DNA from 2 places in the Pseudomonas sp. IAC-BECa141 genome. Region 1 is predicted to be linked to the other one. Evidence: predicted binding sites of a transcription regulator. Region 1 holds the regulator's gene; the other holds the start of a gene.
The links. Region 1 encodes FliA, which starts transcription of late flagellar genes. Its sites were predicted from a motif close to CTAAAGTTTNNNNNNNNNNNGCCGNTAA; they were not measured.

Region 1 (10,034 bases):
CAAACTGGCCGCCCGCTACGTGCTCAAGTACGGCGCGCAGAACATCGCGCTGGTGAGCATGGACAGTTTCCGCATCGGCGCGCAGGAGCAGCTCAAAACGCTGGGCCGCATCCTCAATGTGTCGGTGACCCACGTCGATCCGGGCCAGTCCCTGGTGCAGGCGCTGGATCCTCTGCTGCGCAAGCGCGTGGTGCTGATCGACACCGCCGGCCTGCAGGCCAGCGATCCGGCCCTGCGCATGCAGCTGGAAAGTCTGGCCGGTCGTGGCATTCGGTCAAAAAATTATCTGGTGCTGGCAACCACCAGCCAGAAACAGGTTCTAACCGCCGCTTATCACAGTTACAAGCGTTGCGGGCTGGCCGGGTGCATCCTGACTAAACTGGATGAGACGGCAAGCCTTGGCGAAGTGTTGAGCCTGGCGATCAGTCACGAACTGCCGGTTGCCTACCTGACCGATGGGCCGCGTATTCCGGATGATCTGCATCTGCCGCGCCGTCATCAACTGGTCAGCCGCGCCGTCAGTGTGCAAATGCAGGAAGAACCCAGCGAAGAAGCCATGGCTGACATGTTCGCTGATATCTACCACAGCCCGACCAAGCAGGTTGGCTGAGGTAATGAACCGTTTTTGTACCTACATCGATGGTCTGCCATGCATTGTTCCGGTTGTGAACGCGCAGCCAGTAATGTGGCCTCCGTCTATGCAAGACAAGGTAAAGAAATAACATGGGCAGCATGCATCCCGTACAGGTGATCGCGGTGACCGGCGGCAAAGGTGGCGTCGGCAAGACTAATGTGTCAGTGAACTTGTCCCTGGCCCTGGCAGAGCTTGGCCGTCGGGTCATGCTGCTGGACGCCGACCTGGGGCTGGCGAACGTCGACGTTCTGCTGGGCCTCACCCCCAAACGTACCCTGGCCGATGTGATCGAAGGCCGCTGCGAGCTGCGCGACGTGCTGTTGCAGGGCCCCGGCGGGATCCGCATCGTGCCGGCCGCTTCCGGCACCCAGAGCATGGTTCACTTGAGCCCGGCCCAGCATGCCGGCCTGATCCAGGCCTTCAGCGACATCGGCGACAACCTCGACGTGCTGGTGATCGACACCGCTGCAGGTATTGGTGACTCGGTAGTCAGTTTCGTTCGCGCAGCGCAGGAAGTGTTGCTGGTGGTCTGCGACGAGCCGACCTCGATCACCGACGCCTACGCGCTGATCAAGCTGCTGAACCGCGATTACGGCATGAACCGCTTCCGCGTCCTGGCCAACATGGCCCAGAGCCCGCAGGAAGGTCGCAATCTGTTCGCCAAGTTGACCAAGGTCACGGATCGCTTCCTCGACGTCGCCCTACAATACGTCGGCGCGGTGCCCTACGACGAAAGCGTGCGCAAAGCGGTGCAGAAGCAGCGTGCGGTCTATGAAGCCTTCCCGCGTTCCAAGTGCGCACTGGCGTTCAAGGCGATCGCACAGAAGGTCGACACCTGGCCGCTGCCCGCCAATCCGCGCGGCCACCTCGAATTTTTCGTCGAGCGCCTCGTGCAGCAAACGGCAGGACCTGTGCTATGACCGCCAGCGGTATGAACCTTTACAAAAAGTCGGCGCGTGATGCGCAGTACGAGCTGATCGAGCGTTACGCGCCGCTGGTCAAGCGCATCGCCTACCACTTGCTGGCGCGATTGCCGGCCAGTGTGCAGGTCGAAGACCTGATCCAGGCCGGGATGATCGGCCTGCTTGAAGTCTCGACCAAATACGACGCGAGCAAGGGCGCCAGTTTTGAAACGTACGCGGGCATCCGGATCCGCGGTGCGATGCTCGATGAAGTCCGTAAGGGGGACTGGGCACCGCGCTCGGTTCACCGCAATACGCGCATGGTCAGCGACGCGATTCGAGCAATTGAAGCTAAAACCGGCCGTGACGCTAAAGATCACGAAGTTGCGGCCGAACTCCAATTGAGTCTCGACGATTACTACGGGATTTTGAACGACACCCTGGGCAGCCGGCTGTTCAGTTTCGACGACCTGTTGCAGGACGGCGAACACGAAGGGCTGCACGAGGATGGCGCCAGTGCTCATCTGGAGCCGTCGCGCGATCTGGAGGACGAACGTTTCCAGGCCGCGCTGGCGGACGCGATTGCCAATTTGCCGGAGCGTGAGCGACTGGTGTTGGCGCTGTACTACGACGAAGAGCTGAACCTCAAGGAGATCGGTGAAGTCCTTGGCGTCAGTGAATCGCGGGTCAGCCAGTTACACAGCCAGTGCGCGGCCCGCTTGCGGGGGCGTTTGGGGGAGTGGCGAGCGCGCTGAAGGCAGTGTGGGGACACTGCGAACGAGGCTGGTGCGGTGGTGAACGGCACCGGTCTCGATCTGTTGTGCTCCAGACAGTCATCGAGTGTTTTGCCGGATTGATTGAAATGGCGCGTCCAGGTGCTGGGCGCGTTTAAGACTGCTTGGAGGTCGAATTGAACAAAGACATGAAAATCCTCATCGTTGATGACTTCTCAACGATGCGGCGGATCATCAAGAACCTGTTGCGTGATCTGGGGTTCACCAACACCGTTGAAGCCGACGATGGCACCACCGCCATTCCGGTGCTCAACAGCGGCAGCATCGACTTTCTGGTGACCGACTGGAACATGCCCGGCATGACCGGTATCGACCTGCTGCGCCACGTGCGCGCCGATGAAAAACTCAAGCACCTGCCGGTGCTGATGGTGACCGCTGAAGCCAAGCGCGAGCAGATCATCGAAGCGGCCCAGGCCGGCGTGAACGGCTATGTGGTCAAACCTTTCACGGCCCAGGCGTTGAAAGAAAAAATCGAGAAGATTTTCGAACGCATCGGCTGATGAACGCGCGGGGGAGCTATGGAGCATAAAGAATCTTCACAGGGCGACTTCGAGTCGACCCTGAAAAAACACGCGGTCGAACTGGTCGAAAGCCTTGAAAAGGGCAGGTTCGGCGACGCGGTGCAACTGATCCATGAGCTCAATCAGACCCGTGACCGTGGCCTGTACCAGGAAGTGGGCAAGCTCACGCGTGAACTGCACAGTGCGATCGTCAATTTCCAGATCGATCCGCACATGCCACAGGCTGAGGAAGTGTCGCAAATCACCGACGCTACCGAGCGCCTGGGCTACGTGGTCAAACTGACCGAAGCTGCCGCCAACCGCACCATGGATCTGGTGGAGAGCGCGACCCCTGTGGTCAATGGCCTGGCTGACGAAGCCCAGGCCTTGAGCGCCGACTGGGGCCGCTTCATGCGCCGTGAGGTCGGGGCTGAAGAGTTCCGTGAACTGGCGCGCCGGGTCGACGGTTTTCTGGCACGCAGCAGCGCGGACAACCGCGCGGTGTCGAGCAATCTGAACGACATTCTGCTCGCCCAGGATTACCAGGACCTCACCGGTCAAGTGATCAAGCGTGTGACCCAATTGGTCACCGAAGTCGAAAGCAACCTGCTCAAGCTCGTGCTCATGGCCAGCCAGGTGGACCGCTTTGCGGGCATCGAACATGACCGTGCGGCGATGCTTGCTGAAAAAGATCCACAAAAACATCTCTCGCAGGGTGAAGGTCCGCAGATTCATGCCGATAAACGAGAAGACGTTGTGTCCGGTCAGGACGATGTGGACGATTTGCTATCCAGCCTTGGATTTTGAGTTTTTTTGGGTTTTTAGACCTGTAGGAGCACCCCATTAATGAGCTTCGGCGCCGATGAAGAGATCCTTCAGGATTTCCTGGTTGAGGCCGGCGAGATTCTTGAGCAACTGTCCGAACAACTGGTCGAGCTGGAAAGCCGCCCGGATGACGCAGATCTGCTCAACGCAATTTTTCGCGGTTTCCACACTGTAAAAGGGGGCGCCGGCTTCCTTCAGCTCAACGAGCTGGTGGAGTGCTGTCACATCGCCGAAAACGTGTTCGACATCCTGCGCAAGGGTGAGCGACGCGTCGATGCAGAACTGATGGACGTGGTGCTCGAAGCGCTGGACGCGGTGAACAGCATGTTCGGCGAAGTCCGTGATCGCAGCCCGATCACCGCCGCCACCCCGGAACTGCTGGCCGCTCTGGCGCGCCTGGCCGAGCCGCAATCGGCGGATGAAGCCCCGGCTTCGCCCGTTGCCGAGATGATCGAAGAGCTGGTCGTTGAAAACGAAACCGGCGACTCCGGCGACATCACCGATAACGAATTTGAACAGTTGCTGGACTCGCTGAGCGCCGTCAAGGCTGAAGCCGAGGCCCCGGCGGCTGCCGCCGCGCCTGCTTCCGACGAGGCGGCCAGCGATGAAATCACCGACGCCGAGTTCGAGTCGCTGCTCGACCAGTTGCATGGCAAGGGCCAGTTCGCGGCCGACGCCGTGGCCCCGGCGGCCGCTGCCCCGGCGGCTCCGGCGGCGGGCGACAGCTCGGACATCACCGACGACGAATTCGAAGCCTTGCTCGATCAGTTGCACGGCAAGGGCAACTTTGCCGTCGATGCGCTGGAGTCGGCGATTGCTTCGGTTCCTGCGACGACTGCTCCGGCAGCGGCTGCGGCCGGTAGCGATCTGATCACCGACCACGAGTTCGAAGCGCTGCTCGACGATCTGCATGGCAAAGGCAAGTTCACTGATGTCGCCACCGGCGCCGTCGTGACCGCCGGCAATGCTGCAGCTGTTGCAGCGCCTGCTGCCAAGGCCCCGGCCGCTGCGGCAAAACCCGCCGCGAAAGCGCCTGAGCCGAAAGCCGAACCGGCGAAACCGGCTGCCGCTGCGGCACCGGCTCCGGCCCGTGCACCGGCGACTCCGCCACCGGAAAAACCGGCGAGCGAAGCCGAGACCACCGTTCGCGTTGACACCGCGCGTCTCGACGAAATCATGAACATGGTCGGTGAGCTGGTGCTGGTGCGTAACCGTCTGGTACGTCTGGGCCTGAACAGCGGCGACGAGTCGATGCAGAAGGCCGTGTCGAACCTGGACGTAGTCACCGCCGACTTGCAGACCGCCGTCATGAAGACCCGGATGCAGCCGATCAAGAAAGTCTTCGGCCGCTTCCCGCGTCTGGTTCGCGACCTGGCGCGTCAGCTCAAGAAAGAGATCAACCTGGAACTGGTGGGTGAAGAGACCGACCTCGACAAGAACCTCGTCGAGGCGCTGGCCGACCCGCTGGTCCACTTGGTGCGCAACGCGGTCGACCACGGCATCGAGTCGCCGGAAGAACGCGAAGCCTCGGGCAAGGCCCGTGGCGGCAAGGTGATCCTGGCTGCCGAGCAGGAAGGCGACCACATCCTGCTGTCGATCTCCGACGACGGCAAAGGCATGGACCCGAACGTCCTGCGTGCCATCGCCGTGAAACGCGGTGTGATGGACAAGGATGCCGCCGATCGCCTGAGCGACACCGAGTGCTACAACCTGATTTTCGCCCCGGGTTTCTCGACCAAGACCGAGATCTCCGATGTGTCCGGCCGTGGTGTCGGCATGGACGTGGTGAAGACCAAGATTTCCCAGCTCAACGGCTCGATCAACATCTACTCGACCAAGGGCCAGGGCTCGAAGATCGTCATCAAGGTGCCGCTGACGCTGGCGATCATGCCGACCCTGATGGTGATGCTCGGCAACCAGGCGTTCGCGTTCCCGCTGGTGAACGTCAACGAAATCTTCCACCTCGACCTGTCGACCACCAACGTGGTGGACGGCCAGGAAGTGGTGATCGTGCGGGACAAGGCGCTGCCGTTGTTCTACCTCAAGCGCTGGCTGGTCAGCTCCGCCGCTCACGAAGAGCAGCGCGAAGGCCATGTGGTGATCCTTTCGGTGGGCACCCAGCGGATCGGCTTCGTCGTCGATCAACTGGTCGGCCAGGAAGAAGTGGTCATCAAGCCATTGGGCAAGATGCTGCAGGGAACCCCGGGCATGTCCGGCGCCACCATCACCGGTGACGGCCGCATTGCACTGATTCTCGATGTTCCGAGCATGCTCAAGCGTTACGCCGCACGGCGTATTTGAATCCGGGGCGGCGGGGCGACAACGTCCCGCCGCACCTAATGGAGTGTTTATGGCAGTCAAAGTCCTGGTGGTGGACGATTCGGGTTTTTTCCGCCGCCGCGTCTCGGAAATTCTTTCAGCGGATCCGAGCATCCAGGTTGTCGGCACGGCAACCAACGGTAAAGAGGCGATCGATCAGGCCCAGGCCCTCAAGCCGGATGTGATCACCATGGACTACGAGATGCCGATGATGGATGGCATCACGGCCGTGCGGCACATCATGCAGCGCTGCCCGACGCCGGTGTTGATGTTCTCCTCGCTGACCCACGAAGGCGCCCGGGTCACCCTGGATGCGCTGGATGCCGGCGCGGTGGATTTCCTGCCGAAGAATTTCGAAGACATCTCCCGCAATCCGGAGAAGGTCAAGCAACTGCTGTGCGAGAAGGTACACAGCATCTCGCGCAGCAACCGTCGTTTCAGTGCCTACAGTGCGCCGGCGCCTGCCGCTGCACCTGCACCTGCGCCGACTCCTGCGCCGGCGACTTCGAGTTTTGGCAGCCACAGTGCTCCGGCCCGTCCGGCACCTGCGCCTGCACCGACTCGCGCGCCAGCGGCCAGCGCTTCGTCGCCAGCCCCGAAACGCAAAAACTACAAGCTCGTCGCCATTGGTACATCGACTGGCGGCCCGGTAGCGCTGCAACGGGTTCTGACCCAGTTGCCGGCCAGTTTCCCGGCACCGATCGTGCTGATCCAGCACATGCCGGCAGCCTTCACCAAGGCTTTCGCTGAACGTCTGGACAAGCTGTGCCGCATCAGCGTCAAGGAAGCCGAGGATGGCGACATCCTGCGTCCGGGCCTGGCGCTGCTGGCACCGGGTGGCAAGCAGATGATGATCGACGGCCGTGGCGCGGTGAAAATCCTGCCGGGCGACGAGCGTCTGAACTACAAGCCGTGCGTGGACATCACCTTCGGCTCTGCGGCCAAATCCTACAGCGACAAAGTTCTGGCGGTCGTACTGACCGGCATGGGCGCCGACGGCCGTGAAGGTGCACGCCTGCTCAAGCAGGGCGGCAGCACGATCTGGGCGCAGGACGAAGCCAGTTGCGTGATCTACGGCATGCCGATGGCCATCGTCAAAGCTGACCTCGCCGACGCGGTGTACAGCCTGGACGATATCGGCAAGCACCTGGTCGAGGCATGCGTCTGATGGATGTTCTAAGCCTTATCGGGATCATCATGGCGTTCGTCGCCATCATCGGCGGCAACTACCTTGAAGGTGGTCACCTCGGCGCGCTGGCCAACGGCCCGGCGGCGCTGATCGTGCTCGGTGGCACCATCGGTGCCGCGCTGCTGCAATCGCCGATGAGCGCGTTCAAGCGCGCCATGCAGATTCTGGCCTGGATCTTTTTCCCGCCGCGTGTGGATCTGGCGGGCGGCATCGACCGCGTCGTCAACTGGAGCCTCACCGCCCGCAAGGAAGGTCTGCTGGGCCTGGAAGGCGTGGCGGATGCCGAGCCCGACGCTTACTCGCGCAAAGGTCTGCAACTGCTGGTCGACGGCGCCGAGCCGGAAGCGATCCGCAGCATCCTCGAAGTGGATTTCTACACTCAGGAAGCCCGCGATGTCGAAGCGGCCAAAGTGTTTGAAAGCATGGGTGGCTACGCGCCGACCATCGGCATCATCGGTGCGGTGATGGGCCTGATCCACGTGATGGGCAACCTGGCCGATCCGTCGCAGCTGGGCAACGGGATTGCGGTCGCGTTCGTCGCTACCATCTACGGTGTGGCCAGTGCCAACCTGGTATTGCTGCCGGTTGCCGCCAAGCTCAAGTCAATCGCGTTGCGACAGTCGCGTTATCGCGAAATGTTGTTGGAAGGGATCCTGTCGATCGCTGAAGGTGAAAACCCACGCTCCATCGAGTTGAAGCTTCAGGGCTTCATGGATTAAGGGACTAACCTCATGGCACGTCGTCGCCAGCATGAAGAGCACGTAAACCATGAACGTTGGCTGGTTTCCTACGCCGACTTCATCACCTTGCTCTTTGCCTTTTTCGTGGTGATGTACTCCATCTCGTCGATCAACGAAGGCAAGTACAAGATCATCTCCGAAGCGCTGATCGGGGTCTTCACCGACTCCGACCGCGCGCTCAAGCCGATTCCGATCGGTGAAGAACGACCGAAGACCGTGACCCCGGCCAAGCCGCTGGTCAAGGACGCCGAACAGGTCGACGCCGGCATCGCCGGGGCCAGCGATCCGCTCAAAAGCATCGCCGATGACATCAGCGCCGCATTCGGCGACCTGATCGCAAGCAACCAGATGACCGTGCGCGGCAACGAGCTGTGGGTCGAGATCGAACTCAACTCCAGCCTGTTGTTCGGCAGCGGTGATGCGATGCCGAGCGACATCGCGTTCAACATCATCGACAAGGTCGCGGCGATCCTCAAACCGTTCGATAACCCGATCCACGTCGAAGGCTTCACCGACGATCAACCGATCCGCACCGCGCAGTACCCGACCAACTGGGAATTGTCCTCGGCGCGTTCGGCGAGCATCGTGCGCATGCTGGCGATGCAGGGCGTGAACCCTGGGCGTCTGGCCTCGGTGGGCTACGGCGAATTTCAGCCGGTTGCCAACAACGCCACGGCCGAAGGCCGGGCGAAGAACCGTCGCGTGGTGCTGGTGGTGTCGCGCAATCTCGATGTGCGCCGCAGCCTGACCGGCACCGGAACCGCCAATGCAACACCGGACGCCGCGTTGAAGCGTGCTGGCACACAAACTGCACCGACCCCGGTCAAGACGCCGGGACGCGAGAGTGCCGTCAATTCTCCGTCGCCCGCATTAATACGCTGAACCATGTCTCGGCCGAGTATCCCGGCCGGGAGGAACGATCTGAATGAGAGTCTGGGCAGTCGCCAATCAAAAGGGTGGTGTTGGTAAAACCACTTCTTCCATCGCTTTAGCCGGTTTGCTGGCAGAGGCGGGCAAGCGCGTGGTCGTGGTCGATCTCGACCCGCACGGCTCGATGACCAGCTATTTCGGTTACGACCCCGACAGCCTGGAACACAGCAACTACGACCTGTTTCTGCACAAGGGCGGCGTGCCGCAAGGCCTGCCGGGCCAGTTGCTGCTGTCCACCAGCGATGAACGCATTTCCCTGTTGCCGTCGAGCACCGCGCTGGCCACCCTCGAGCGCCAGTCGCCGGGGCAGAGTGGCCTGGGCCTGGTGATCGCCAAGAGTCTGGCGCAGCTGTGGCAGGACTTCGATTACGCGATCATCGACAGCCCGCCATTGCTCGGCGTGCTGATGGTCAACGCCTTGGCCGCCAGTCAGCAACTGGTGATCCCGGTGCAGACCGAGCACCTGGCCGTCAAAGGCCTGGAGCGCATGGTCAACACCCTGGCGATGATCAACCGCTCGCGCAAACAGGCGCTGCCGTTCAGCATCGTGCCGACCCTGTTCGACCGCCGCACTCAGGCGTCGATGGGCACCTTGCGCGTGCTGCGCGACAAATTCCCCGACGAGATCTGGCAGGGTTACATCCCGGTCGATACCCGTCTGCGCGACGCCAGTCGTGCCGGTGTCACCCCTTCGCAGTTCGACGGCAAGAGCCGTGGCGTGCTGGCTTACCGCGCACTGCTCAAGCATCTGCTGGCGCAGCAACTCGTTGCGCAGGTGGCTTGAGCATGAATCGGCCGATCAAACTGACTTCGCGTCCGCAACTGGCTGTGCAGTCCTATCTGGACAGCTTGCTGCAGGAAGTGACAGACGAGGTCGAGCAGGAAATCGCAGCGCCGGCCAAGGAGGTCGAAACTGCTGCGGCACTCGATGAATTCCAGGCTGCCGTGCTTGAAGAGCAGGCCCGGGATGCGCAAAAAGCCGCCCGGCCGGTCGCCCCGGTCGTAGCGCCTGCCGCTGTGGTGGCGAAGGCACCTGCGACGTTGATCAAAGAGCCTGAACCGGTGCGCGTGGTTTCGACCCTGGCACCGCTGCTGCAATCCCAGCTTCTGCAAAGCCCTCCGGCTCCGGCGGTGCCAGAGCCCGCGCCTGAAGCGCCTGCGCCAGCCCCGGTCGAGCCGACCCTGGTGGCGCCGCTGGTCG
Region 2 (10,034 bases), 1.2 Mb from region 1:
GCGCCCAGCAGCAGACTGCCCGCCGCGCCAATGGCCAGCCCTTGCGCAATCGAGCGGGTGTCGAGCCGGCTGACCTCGCGTCCGTCGTGCATCGTCCCGGCCCGCGTCCATTGCCACCAGCCATAGAGTTGCAGCCCGGCATACACCACCTGCAGCAGCATGTCCGAATACAGCTTTACCTCGAAGAATACCCAGGTGTAGAGCAACACCATGACCAGCCCGATCGGCCAGCACCACGGATTCTGTTTGACCGTGAGCCACACGGCGATTACACCGAGAGCGGCGGCAAACAGTTCGAGCCCGGACATGCAGGATCCTTGGGGGAATAGAAGAGGGAGCGGATTGTACCGAAAAACAGGTGGGAAACGAGTTCCCACCTGAAAGGGCGTCAGACGCGAAACTGACGCAGCAAGCCGTTCAACTGTTCGCTGAGCTCGCCCAGGCGAACGCTCGCCACACTCGACTGCTCTGCCGCCAGCGCGGTGCTGTGGGACAGCCCCGCGGCCTGGGTGACGTTCTGATTGATGTCTTCGACCACATGCGCCTGCTGCAGCGTTGCGCTGGCAATCGAGGCGTTCAGGCCATTGAGGTTGCGCAGGGCCTGGCCGATGGCATTCAGGCTGGCACTGGCCAGGCCGGCCTGCTCGATGGTCAGTTGCGAAGCCTTGCTGCTGTCGCCGATCACCTTCACCGCGGCTTCGGAATGATTTTGCAGGCGTTCGATCATCGTCTGGATTTCCGCCGTGGACTTCTGCGTGCGTTGCGCCAGCAAACGCACTTCGTCAGCCACCACTGCAAATCCGCGACCCTGTTCGCCGGCGCGTGCTGCTTCAATCGCGGCGTTGAGAGCGAGCAGGTTGGTCTGCTCGGCAATCGAGCGGATCACCTCCAGCACGCTGCCAATCTGCGTGCTCTCGGTCGCCAGCGTGCGGATCACTTCGACGGCCTGATCGATGGTGCCGGACAGCTTGTCAATCTGCTGCAGGCTGCTGTCGATGTTGACCTGGCCTTGTTGGGCCTGGGCTTCTGCGTCACGCATTTCGCTGGCGGCGTGTTCGGCGTTCTTCGCCACGTCCTGCACACCGTAGGTCACTTCGTTGACGGCGGTGGCCACCAGCTCCATCTGCTGCGACTGTTGCTGGCTGCGTTGCCGGGCCTGTGCCGCATCGTTGCCCAGCTCACTGGACGATTGGCCCAATGCGCTGGCGGATACCTGCAAGTCACCGATCACCCGGCGCAGCTTGGCGGTGAAAGCATTGAAGTGATGGGCCAGTTGAGTGACCTCGTCCTGACCCTGGGTGTCGAGGCTGCGAGTCAGATCGCTTTCGCCGCTGGCAATGTTGGCCATGGCGTTCACGGTTTCCTGTAACGGACGGACGATGCTGCGGGCAATCAGGATCACCAGAAGTGCCATGATCGCCGCAATGACCAGACCGACAACCGACGCCTTGAGCACCTGGCCCTGGAACTCGGCCTGCACGTCGTCGACGTACACGCCCGAACCGATGACCCAGCCCCACGGCTCGAACAGTTTCACGTAAGAGGTTTTGGCCACCGGTTCACTGGCACCCGGCTTGGGCCAACGATAGTCGACCATGCCGGCGCCTTTGGCCTTGGCGATGGCGACCATTTCGTTGAACACCGCAAAACCGTCCGGGTCGCGGATCGCCGAGAGGTTCTGGCCTTCAAGCTTGGGATTGGTCGGGTGCATGACCATCACGGGCGTAAGGTCATTGATCCAGAAGTAATCGTTCTGGTCATAGCGCAGGCCACGAATGGCAGTCAGCGCCTGTTTTTGCGCCACATCGCGCGTCAGGGTGCCTGCCGCTTCGAGGCCCTGGTAGTACGTCAGCAAACCGCTGGCGGTCTGCACCACATGTTGGGTTTTCTGGGCCTTGGCGTGATACAGGTCATCATGGATCTGCTTGAGCATCAAAACGCCCAACGTCAGCAGCATGACGACTGCCACGATCAAGATGAGCCACAAGCGTCGGCTGATCGACACACTGCGCAAGCTGTTCATAACGCTGTCACTCCGGATTCTTTTCTTGTAATAAACCACCGCCAGCATCCAACCACGTTTCGGTGACCGGGCATACGCGACCCAAGTCGTATAACGCGGCAGCGCTATTACGGCTTGTCTGTTAGGATTTCGGCGCCGCGCGTAAAAACCTGAATCCAAATTGATTTTTCACGGAATTTTGACTGTTTCGTGTGGATCCTGTGCGTGCGGAATCGGTACAGCTTTGACCAGCTACGCTGAACGCAGTGAACAAAAAAAATACTATCGGGGCATGCCGTCTGGCATCGCTCTTTGGGGGATTGATGGATCTTTGGACGGCCTTGCAGGCATTGATACTTGGAGTTGTAGAGGGGCTGACGGAGTTTTTGCCCATATCCAGTACCGGACACCAGATCATTGTTGCCGACTTGCTCGATTTCGGAGGCGAGCGGGCCATGGCGTTCAACATCATCATCCAGCTCGGCGCGATTCTCGCGGTCGTCTGGGAATTCCGGCGCAAGATCCTCGACGTGGTCATCGGTTTGCCGACTCAGCCAAGTGCGCGGCGCTTCACCGTCAACCTGCTGATTGCCTTCCTGCCCGCCGTGGTGCTGGGCGTGATCTTCGCCGACCTGATTCACCATTACCTGTTCAACCCGATCACCGTGGCCGCCGCGCTGGTGGTGGGCGGGATCGTGATGTTGTGGGCCGAGCAGCGTCAGCATGAAGTGCACGCCGAAACGGTCGACGAGATTCGCTGGACGGATGCACTCAAGATTGGCTTCGCCCAGTGTCTGGCGATGATCCCCGGTACTTCGCGTTCCGGCTCGACCATCATCGGCGGCCTGTTGTTCGGGCTGTCGCGCAAGGCAGCCACCGAGTTCTCGTTCTTCCTGGCGATGCCGACCATGGTCGGTGCGGCGGTGTATTCGGGCTACAAGTACCGCGACCTGTTCGTACCGGCAGACTTCCCGGTGTTTGCCATCGGCTTCGTCACGGCGTTCATCTTCGCCATGATCGCGGTGCGCGGCCTGCTCAAGTTCATCGGCAGCCACAGTTACGCGGCCTTCGCCTGGTATCGGATCGCCTTCGGTCTGGTGATTCTGGCGACCTGGCAATTTGGATGGATCGACTGGTCGGCCGCCCAGCCATGAGTGATTCCCGCGCACGCCGCCCGGATCGCGGGTCTTCCGGTGGCAATATCCAGCATTTGAAACTGAAATTGGTGGTGCTGCTGATCGTCTGCGCGTTGCCGTTGTCCGGCGCGCTGTCGATGTGGCTGCGCGGGATTTCCCTGGTACCGCTGACGGCTTACGGGCTGGTCAGCGTGCTGGCGTTTTTCCTGTACTGGGCGGACAAGCGCAAGGCCCGCGCCGACGCCTGGCGTACGCCGGAAAACATCCTCCATGCGGTGGAACTGGCCGGCGGTTGGCCGGGTGCGCTGATCGCTCAACAGGTCTTCCGGCACAAGACGCGCAAGGTGTCGTTTCAGGTGCTGTTCTGGGTGATCGTGGCGTTGCATCAGGTGTTCTGGATCGATCAGTTGTTCCTGGGTTCGAACCTGCTGGCACTGTTTTAGAGCAACAGCCCGACCTGAGCGCGCTTCGGCAGCTTGCTCACCACCAGTTGATGGGAGCGCTGCAACAGCCCTCGCAGTTCCTCGGCGCCCAGCGGGTAGGGCGGGTGCATGATGATCCATTGCGCCCGGGCCAGATACGGCGCCGGGTGAATGCCCGGTCGGTCGCAATGACCGAGAAACAGATCCTTGTCGACCTTGAATGCCAGCGAATCACCGCGCAGGCCCTGCAGGGCAAACATCTTGTTGCCGGCAATCGAAAACACCCGCACGCCACCCCATTTGTAGTCTTCCCGCGCGCCGGGCAAGGCCAGACAAAATTCTGCGACGTCCGTTTCGCTCATCTTTCCTTGTTTCATAACAGCCGTTCTCCACAGGCGTTGAACGATTCGACCAGATGATCGATCCACGCGCGCACCGCCGGCATCACCCCGCGCCGATGCGGATACACCGCTTGCAGCCAGCCGCCGGGCAATGACCAGTCCGGCAGCAATTGCACCAGCGTGCCGTTATCCAGCTCCGCTTCGCAATACATCATCGGCAATAGAGTGAAACCCTGTCCGGCCAGCACGCACGCCTTGCGCACGATGAAATCGTCGATGCCCAGCCGGGCTTCCAGTGCCAGGTCGCAACTTTTGCCGTGCTGATCGAGCAGGCGCACATGCACCATGCGATCCGCCTCCAGGGCGCCCAGCACCGGCAGGCTCTTCAGGTCCTGCGGATGATTGATTTCCACTCCCTGTATAAAGGAAGGGCTCGCCACCACCACCATTTGTGCCTGACGCAGCCGGCGGGTCACCAGCATCGGTTCTTCATCGCCGTGTTCGCGCACACGCAGGGCCACGTCAATGCCTTCGGTGATGAGGTCGACCCGGCGATTGAGCAGGGTCACTTCCAGTTGCACCTGGGGATATTTGCCAAGGAAATTGCTGATCACCACCGGCAGCATTTCATGGGCCAGCCCGGTCGGACTCGAAACCCGCAGGCGACCGCGAGGCTCGCTGGACATGCTGGCCACCGTTTCATCGGCCATTTCCGCTTCCAGCAGCATCGCCTGACAGTGACGCAGATATCGCTCGCCGACCGCCGTCAGCTTCAGTTGGCGAGTGGTGCGTTGCAGCAGACGCGCGCCGAGGCGCTCTTCCAGCTCGGCGATGCGCCGCGAGAGGCGTGACTTGGGGATGCCGAGCAAGCGGCCAGCGGCGGCGAATCCGCCGGCCTCCACCACTTTGGCGAAATAGTAGAGATCGTTGAGGTCTTGCATGGGGGAAATCCGACTGTTCTATCAGTGGGACAAACTATCGCATTGTTGCCGTCTAATCAGCTATTGGTTTCATCGGTAGGATTGCCACCATTCCGTCGCCGCCGGCGATTCATTCCAGGAGATTCCACATGAAACTGCTGCACATCGATTCGAGCATTCTGGGCGACAACTCCGCTTCCCGTCAGCTGAGCAGCCAAGTGACTCAAGCCTGGCAAGCCGCCGAGCCAAGCGCTGTCGTGACCTACCGCGACCTGGCCGCCGACGCTATCAGCCACTTCTCGTCGACCACCCTGGTTGCTGCCGGCACCACCGCTGAACTGCGCAACGCCGCACAACAGCACGAAGCCGAACTGAGCGCCACCACCCTGGCCGAGTTCATCGCCGCCGACGCCATCGTCGTGGCTGCACCGATGTACAACTTCACCGTGCCGACCCAACTCAAAGCCTGGATCGACCGCATCGCCGTTGCCGGCCAGACTTTCCGTTACACCGAAGCCGGCCCTGAAGGTCTGTGCGGCGGCAAGAAAGTGGTGATCGTGTCCACCGCTGGCGGTATCCACGCCGGTCAGGCTTCGGGCGTGGCCCACGAAGACTACCTGAAACTGGTATTCGGCTTCCTCGGCATCACCGACATCGAAGTCGTGCGTGCCGAAGGCCTGGCCTACGGCGAAGAAGTGCGTAACAACGCGATGACTGCCGCTCAAGCGAAGATCAGCGAGCAACTGTTCGCCGCCGCGTAAGGCTTGCGTAAAGAACAGCTCCTGTTCAGGCAAACCCTCAAAAACTCTGTATTCTGGTTCCGCAAGGGCCAGATACAGAGTTTTTTGTTTCTGACTGTTACATAATCTGGCCCGGGTTATGCAGTCCGATGATCAACGTCTGAGTGCAACGCCGCGCCGGATCACCGAACCTCGGAATCTCGGGCGTCGAACTCCACGGATCTTTCGATTGAGTAACAACAGGGTGGGGCATCCCATGATGCGTCTTTGTGCAGCGTTACTGATTTGCCTGCTCGGCAGCCTGAATTCAGTGCACGCTGCGCCCGGGCAGCACCCGCGCTGGAGCGTCGGGTATCACGAGATGACGTTCCTCGATCCGCTCGACCTGCAACCGATGCGCGCCATCGCGTTCTATCCCTCCAGCGACCGCGAGCATCTTAGTCTGCTTGAAGGCTATTCGGTCGAGGCCGGCGAAGACACCAAAGTCGCCATCGGCCGTTTCCCGATGCTGATGTTGTCTCATGGCAACACCGGCACGCCGCTGGCGCTGCACGACCTGGCCACGTCACTGGCCCGCAAGGGTTTTGTGGTGGTGGCGGTGATTCACCCCGGCGACAACTCCAAGGATCACAGCCGCCTCGGCACACTGAGCAACCTTTATGGTCGGCCGATCCAGATTTCCGAAGCCATTACCGCCACGCTGGGCGATCGCACGCTCGCGCCGTATGTCAACGCCGAACAGGTTGGCGTGATCGGCTATTCGGCGGGCGGCGAAACAGCGTTGATTCTGTCCGGTGCACAGCCTGATCTGGATCGTCTGCGCCGTTACTGCCAGGAGCGCCCGGACGACCGCGACGCCTGCAACACTCAAGGTGAGTTGATTGTCGACCGCGACGATCTGCAACCGGTGGCCGATCCGCGCGTTCATGCATTGCTGCTGATGGCGCCGCTGAGTCTCAAGTTTGGTCGTCACACTCTGGCCGATGTGCATGTGCCAGTGCTGCTGTACAGCGGGGACGGTGACAAACTGGTGGCTTTCGACAAAAACGCCGCGGCCCTGGCGCGCAAGCTGCCGACTGCGCCGGATTTCAAACTGTTGGCCGGGGCGGGGCACTTCGTGTTCATGGCGCCGTGCACCGAAGAGCAGATCCTCGCCATGCCGGCGTTGTGCACCGATGCCGATGGTGTGGACCGCGAAGACATCCACCGCAACCTGATTTCCGAGGCCGGGCGGTTCTTCTCCCATGCCTTGGGCAGGCCGACCCGCGCGGGAATGCAGACGGCGGATCAGTGAGCGCTTACGCCATGGCCCGGCGCTTGAGCAGCAAGGTCAATCCCAGTCCGGTCACGGACAGCACGGCCGCACTGAAGAAAATCCACGAATAGCCAAGATTCAGCGCCACCGCGCCCATCAACGGCCCGGCAATCGCCAACGCCAGATCGAAAAACACGGCATAAGCACTCAGCCCTGCGCCGCGACTGGAGTTGGGCACTTGCTTGATTGCTTCGACGCCCAGCGCCGGGTACACCAGCGACAGGCCGAAACCGGCCAGACCGGCACCGATCAAGGCATACGCAGTCGAAGGCGCCAGCCACAGCATGACCAGGCCGACGGTTTCGATGGTCATGCAGGCAATCGCCGAGGTGAATCCGCCGAAACGCCCGATGGCTGAAATGAACAGCAGGCGCGACAGAATGAAACACACACCGAACACAGTCAGGCAGTACGCCGCGCCGGTCCAGCCGCGATTGAGGTAATACAGAGTAATGAAGGTGGTCAGCGTGCCGTACCCGATCGACGCCAGGCTCAGACTGGCACCGAACGGCGCAATCCGCCCGAATACCGCCCAGAACGGCAGTCTTTCACCGCGCACCACCGGCACCGACGGCTTGTTGCGGATCAACAGCAAGGCGCCGGCCGCGAGCAATGACAAAGCGATGCCGAGGCTCTCGAAACCATAGTCGGCGACCATCACTACGCCCAGCGGCGCGCCGATGGCAATCGCACCGTAAGACGCGATGCCGTTCCACGAAATGGAGCGCGCGGTGTGTTCGGCACCGACCTGGCCCATACACCAACTGATAGTGCCAACGCCGATCAGGCCCTGGGCGATCCCCAGCAGCAGACGACCGACGATCAGGATCGACAGGCTCAACAGCGGCAAGCTCTGCAACAGCGTCGAAACCAGCGTCAGCACACCGCTGAGCACAATCCCCGACAAGCCATACACAATCGCCCGCTTGGTGCCGACGGTGTCCGACATGCGCCCGGCCATCGGCCGGCTGAGCAGGGTGGCCAGGTATTGCGAACCGATTACCAGCCCCGCGATCACGGCGCTGAATCCAAGCTGTTCGTGGACATAACCGGGCAGCACCGCAATCGGCAAACCGATGCAGAGGAAGGCGATAAAGGTATAGAAAACGATAGAGACGATCTGCAGGGTGATCGCCATGGAGCTTTGCGGAGGCTTTTGCTGCGCAGACATGAGGGCTCGTTCGCGGGCGGCGGTGGGAGAGTCCGCATCATGGCTCGGCGCTGAAATAAAAGAAAGCAGGCTAACGATCGTTTCCACGCACCACGCACCACGCACTAACGTCCTCACGTTGATCGTTCCCACGCTCCGCGTGGGAATGCAGCCCGGGACGCTCCGCGTCCCTTCCAGAGCTGGAACGCGGAGCGTCCCTTGAGGCATTCCCACGCAGAGCATGGGAACGATCAGGAATGAGCAAAAAAAGCCCTGTCACAAGGACAGGGCTTTCTGTTTACCGCTCGATTCGACTCAGAACACCACGCCTTGGCTGCGCAGGTAATCGTCGTAGGTGCCGCTGAAGTCGGTCACGCCGTTCGGGCTCAGCTCGATGATGCGCGTGGCCAGGGACGATACGAACTCACGGTCATGGCTGACGAAGATCAGCGTGCCCGGGTAGTTTTCCAGCGCCAGGTTCAGCGCCTCGATCGATTCCATGTCCAGGTGGTTGGTCGGTTCGTCCATCACCAGAACGTTCGGCTTTTGCAGGATCAGCTTGCCGAACAGCATGCGACCTTGCTCACCACCGGAGATCACCTTCACCGACTTGAGGATCTCGTCGTTGGAGAACAGCATGCGGCCCAAGGTGCCACGGATCATTTGTTCGCCCTGAGTCCACTGACCCATCCAGTCGAACAGGCTCACATCGTCTTCGAAGTCGTGGGCGTGGTCCTGAGCGTAGTAACCCAGTTCCGCGCTTTCGGTCCACTTCACGGAACCAGTGTCCGGGGTCAGTTCGCCCATCAGGGTGCGCAGCAGGGTGGTCTTGCCGATCCCGTTCGGGCCGATGATCGCCACGCGCTCGCCGGCTTCAACGGTAAAGCTGAAGTTCTTGAACAGGGTCTTGCCGTCGAAGCCCTTGGACATCTGCTCGATGGTCACGGCCTGACGGTGCAGCTTTTTGGTCTGTTCGAAGCGGATGAACGGACTCACGCGGCTCGATGGCTTGACCTCGGCCAGCTGGATCTTGTCGATCTGCTTGGCACGGGAAGTGGCCTGTTTGGCTTTCGAGGCGTTGGCCGAGAAGCGGCTGACGAACGTTTGCAGTTCGGCGATCTGGGCTTTCTTCTTGGCGTTGTCCGACAGCAGTTGCTCGCGGGACTGGGTCGCCGCCGTCATGTACTCGTCGTAGTTGCCCGGGAACAGGCGCAGCTCGCCGTAGTCCAGGTCGGCCATGTGGGTGCAGACGCTGTTCAGGAAGTGACGGTCGTGGGAAATGATGATCATGGTGCTGTTACGCGCCGTCAAAATCGTTTCCAGCCAGCGGATGGTGTTGATGTCCAGGTGGTTGGTCGGTTCGTCGAGCAGCAGCACTTCCGGATCGGAGAACAGCGCCTGGGCCAACAGAACGCGGAGTTTCCAGCCTGGCGCCACTTCGGTCATCGGGCCGAAATGCTGTTCCAGCGGAATGCCCAGACCCAGCAGCAGTTCACCGGCACGGGATTCGGCGGTGTAGCCGTCCATCTCGGCGAACTCGGTTTCCAGCTCGGCCACGGCCATGCCGTCTTCTTCGCTCATTTCCGGCAGCGAGTAGATGCGGTCGCGCTCGGCCTTGACCTTCCACAGCTCTTCGTGACCCATGATCACGGTGTCGATCACAGTAAATTCTTCGTAGGCGAACTGATCCTGACGCAGCTTACCCAGGCGCACGTTCGGCTCGAGCATTACCTGGCCGGCAGACGGCTCAAGATCGCCACCGAGGATTTTCATGAAGGTCGACTTGCCGCAACCGTTGGCGCCGATCAGGCCATAACGGTTGCCGTTGTTGAATTTGACCGAAACGTTTTCAAACAGCGGCTTGGCGCCGAACTGCATGGTGATGTTAGCTGTAGAAATCAAAGGTTTTTCCTGCGAAGCATTCTGAAAAGCGAGGTGCGGCCGGAGCGCTTGGCCCGAGTCGAAGTGCGCTGAGGCGGGGCAATTCCCGTCATCAACCAAGGGGGGC

Region 2: the regulator FliA is predicted to act here: its motif matches at 2,150-2,177, upstream of I5961_RS13415 (methyl-accepting chemotaxis protein).

Annotation. Positions count from the first base shown of each region.
Region 1 covers NZ_CP065410.1:1,748,319-1,758,352, forward strand. The annotation lists gene flhF (flagellar biosynthesis protein FlhF) at 1-610, shown strand, start outside; gene fleN (flagellar synthesis regulator FleN) at 724-1,554, shown strand; gene fliA (RNA polymerase sigma factor FliA) at 1,551-2,291, shown strand; gene I5961_RS07920 (chemotaxis response regulator CheY) at 2,459-2,830, shown strand; gene I5961_RS07925 (protein phosphatase CheZ) at 2,849-3,637, shown strand; gene I5961_RS07930 (chemotaxis protein CheA) at 3,677-5,956, shown strand; gene I5961_RS07935 (protein-glutamate methylesterase/protein-glutamine glutaminase) at 6,006-7,142, shown strand; gene I5961_RS07940 (flagellar motor protein) at 7,142-7,882, shown strand; gene motD (flagellar motor protein MotD) at 7,895-8,785, shown strand; gene I5961_RS07950 (ParA family protein) at 8,829-9,617, shown strand; gene I5961_RS07955 (CheW domain-containing protein) at 9,620-10,034, shown strand, end outside.
Region 2 covers NZ_CP065410.1:2,929,876-2,939,909, forward strand. The annotation lists gene pnuC (nicotinamide riboside transporter PnuC) at 1-308, opposite strand, end outside; gene I5961_RS13415 (methyl-accepting chemotaxis protein) at 389-2,023, opposite strand; gene I5961_RS13420 (undecaprenyl-diphosphate phosphatase) at 2,326-3,156, shown strand; gene I5961_RS13425 (DUF1294 domain-containing protein) at 3,153-3,581, shown strand; gene I5961_RS13430 (MmcQ/YjbR family DNA-binding protein) at 3,578-3,937, opposite strand; gene I5961_RS13435 (LysR substrate-binding domain-containing protein) at 3,934-4,842, opposite strand; gene I5961_RS13440 (FMN-dependent NADH-azoreductase) at 4,971-5,582, shown strand; gene I5961_RS13445 (alpha/beta hydrolase family protein) at 5,818-6,855, shown strand; gene I5961_RS13450 (MFS transporter) at 6,860-8,047, opposite strand; gene I5961_RS13455 (ABC-F family ATPase) at 8,342-9,928, opposite strand.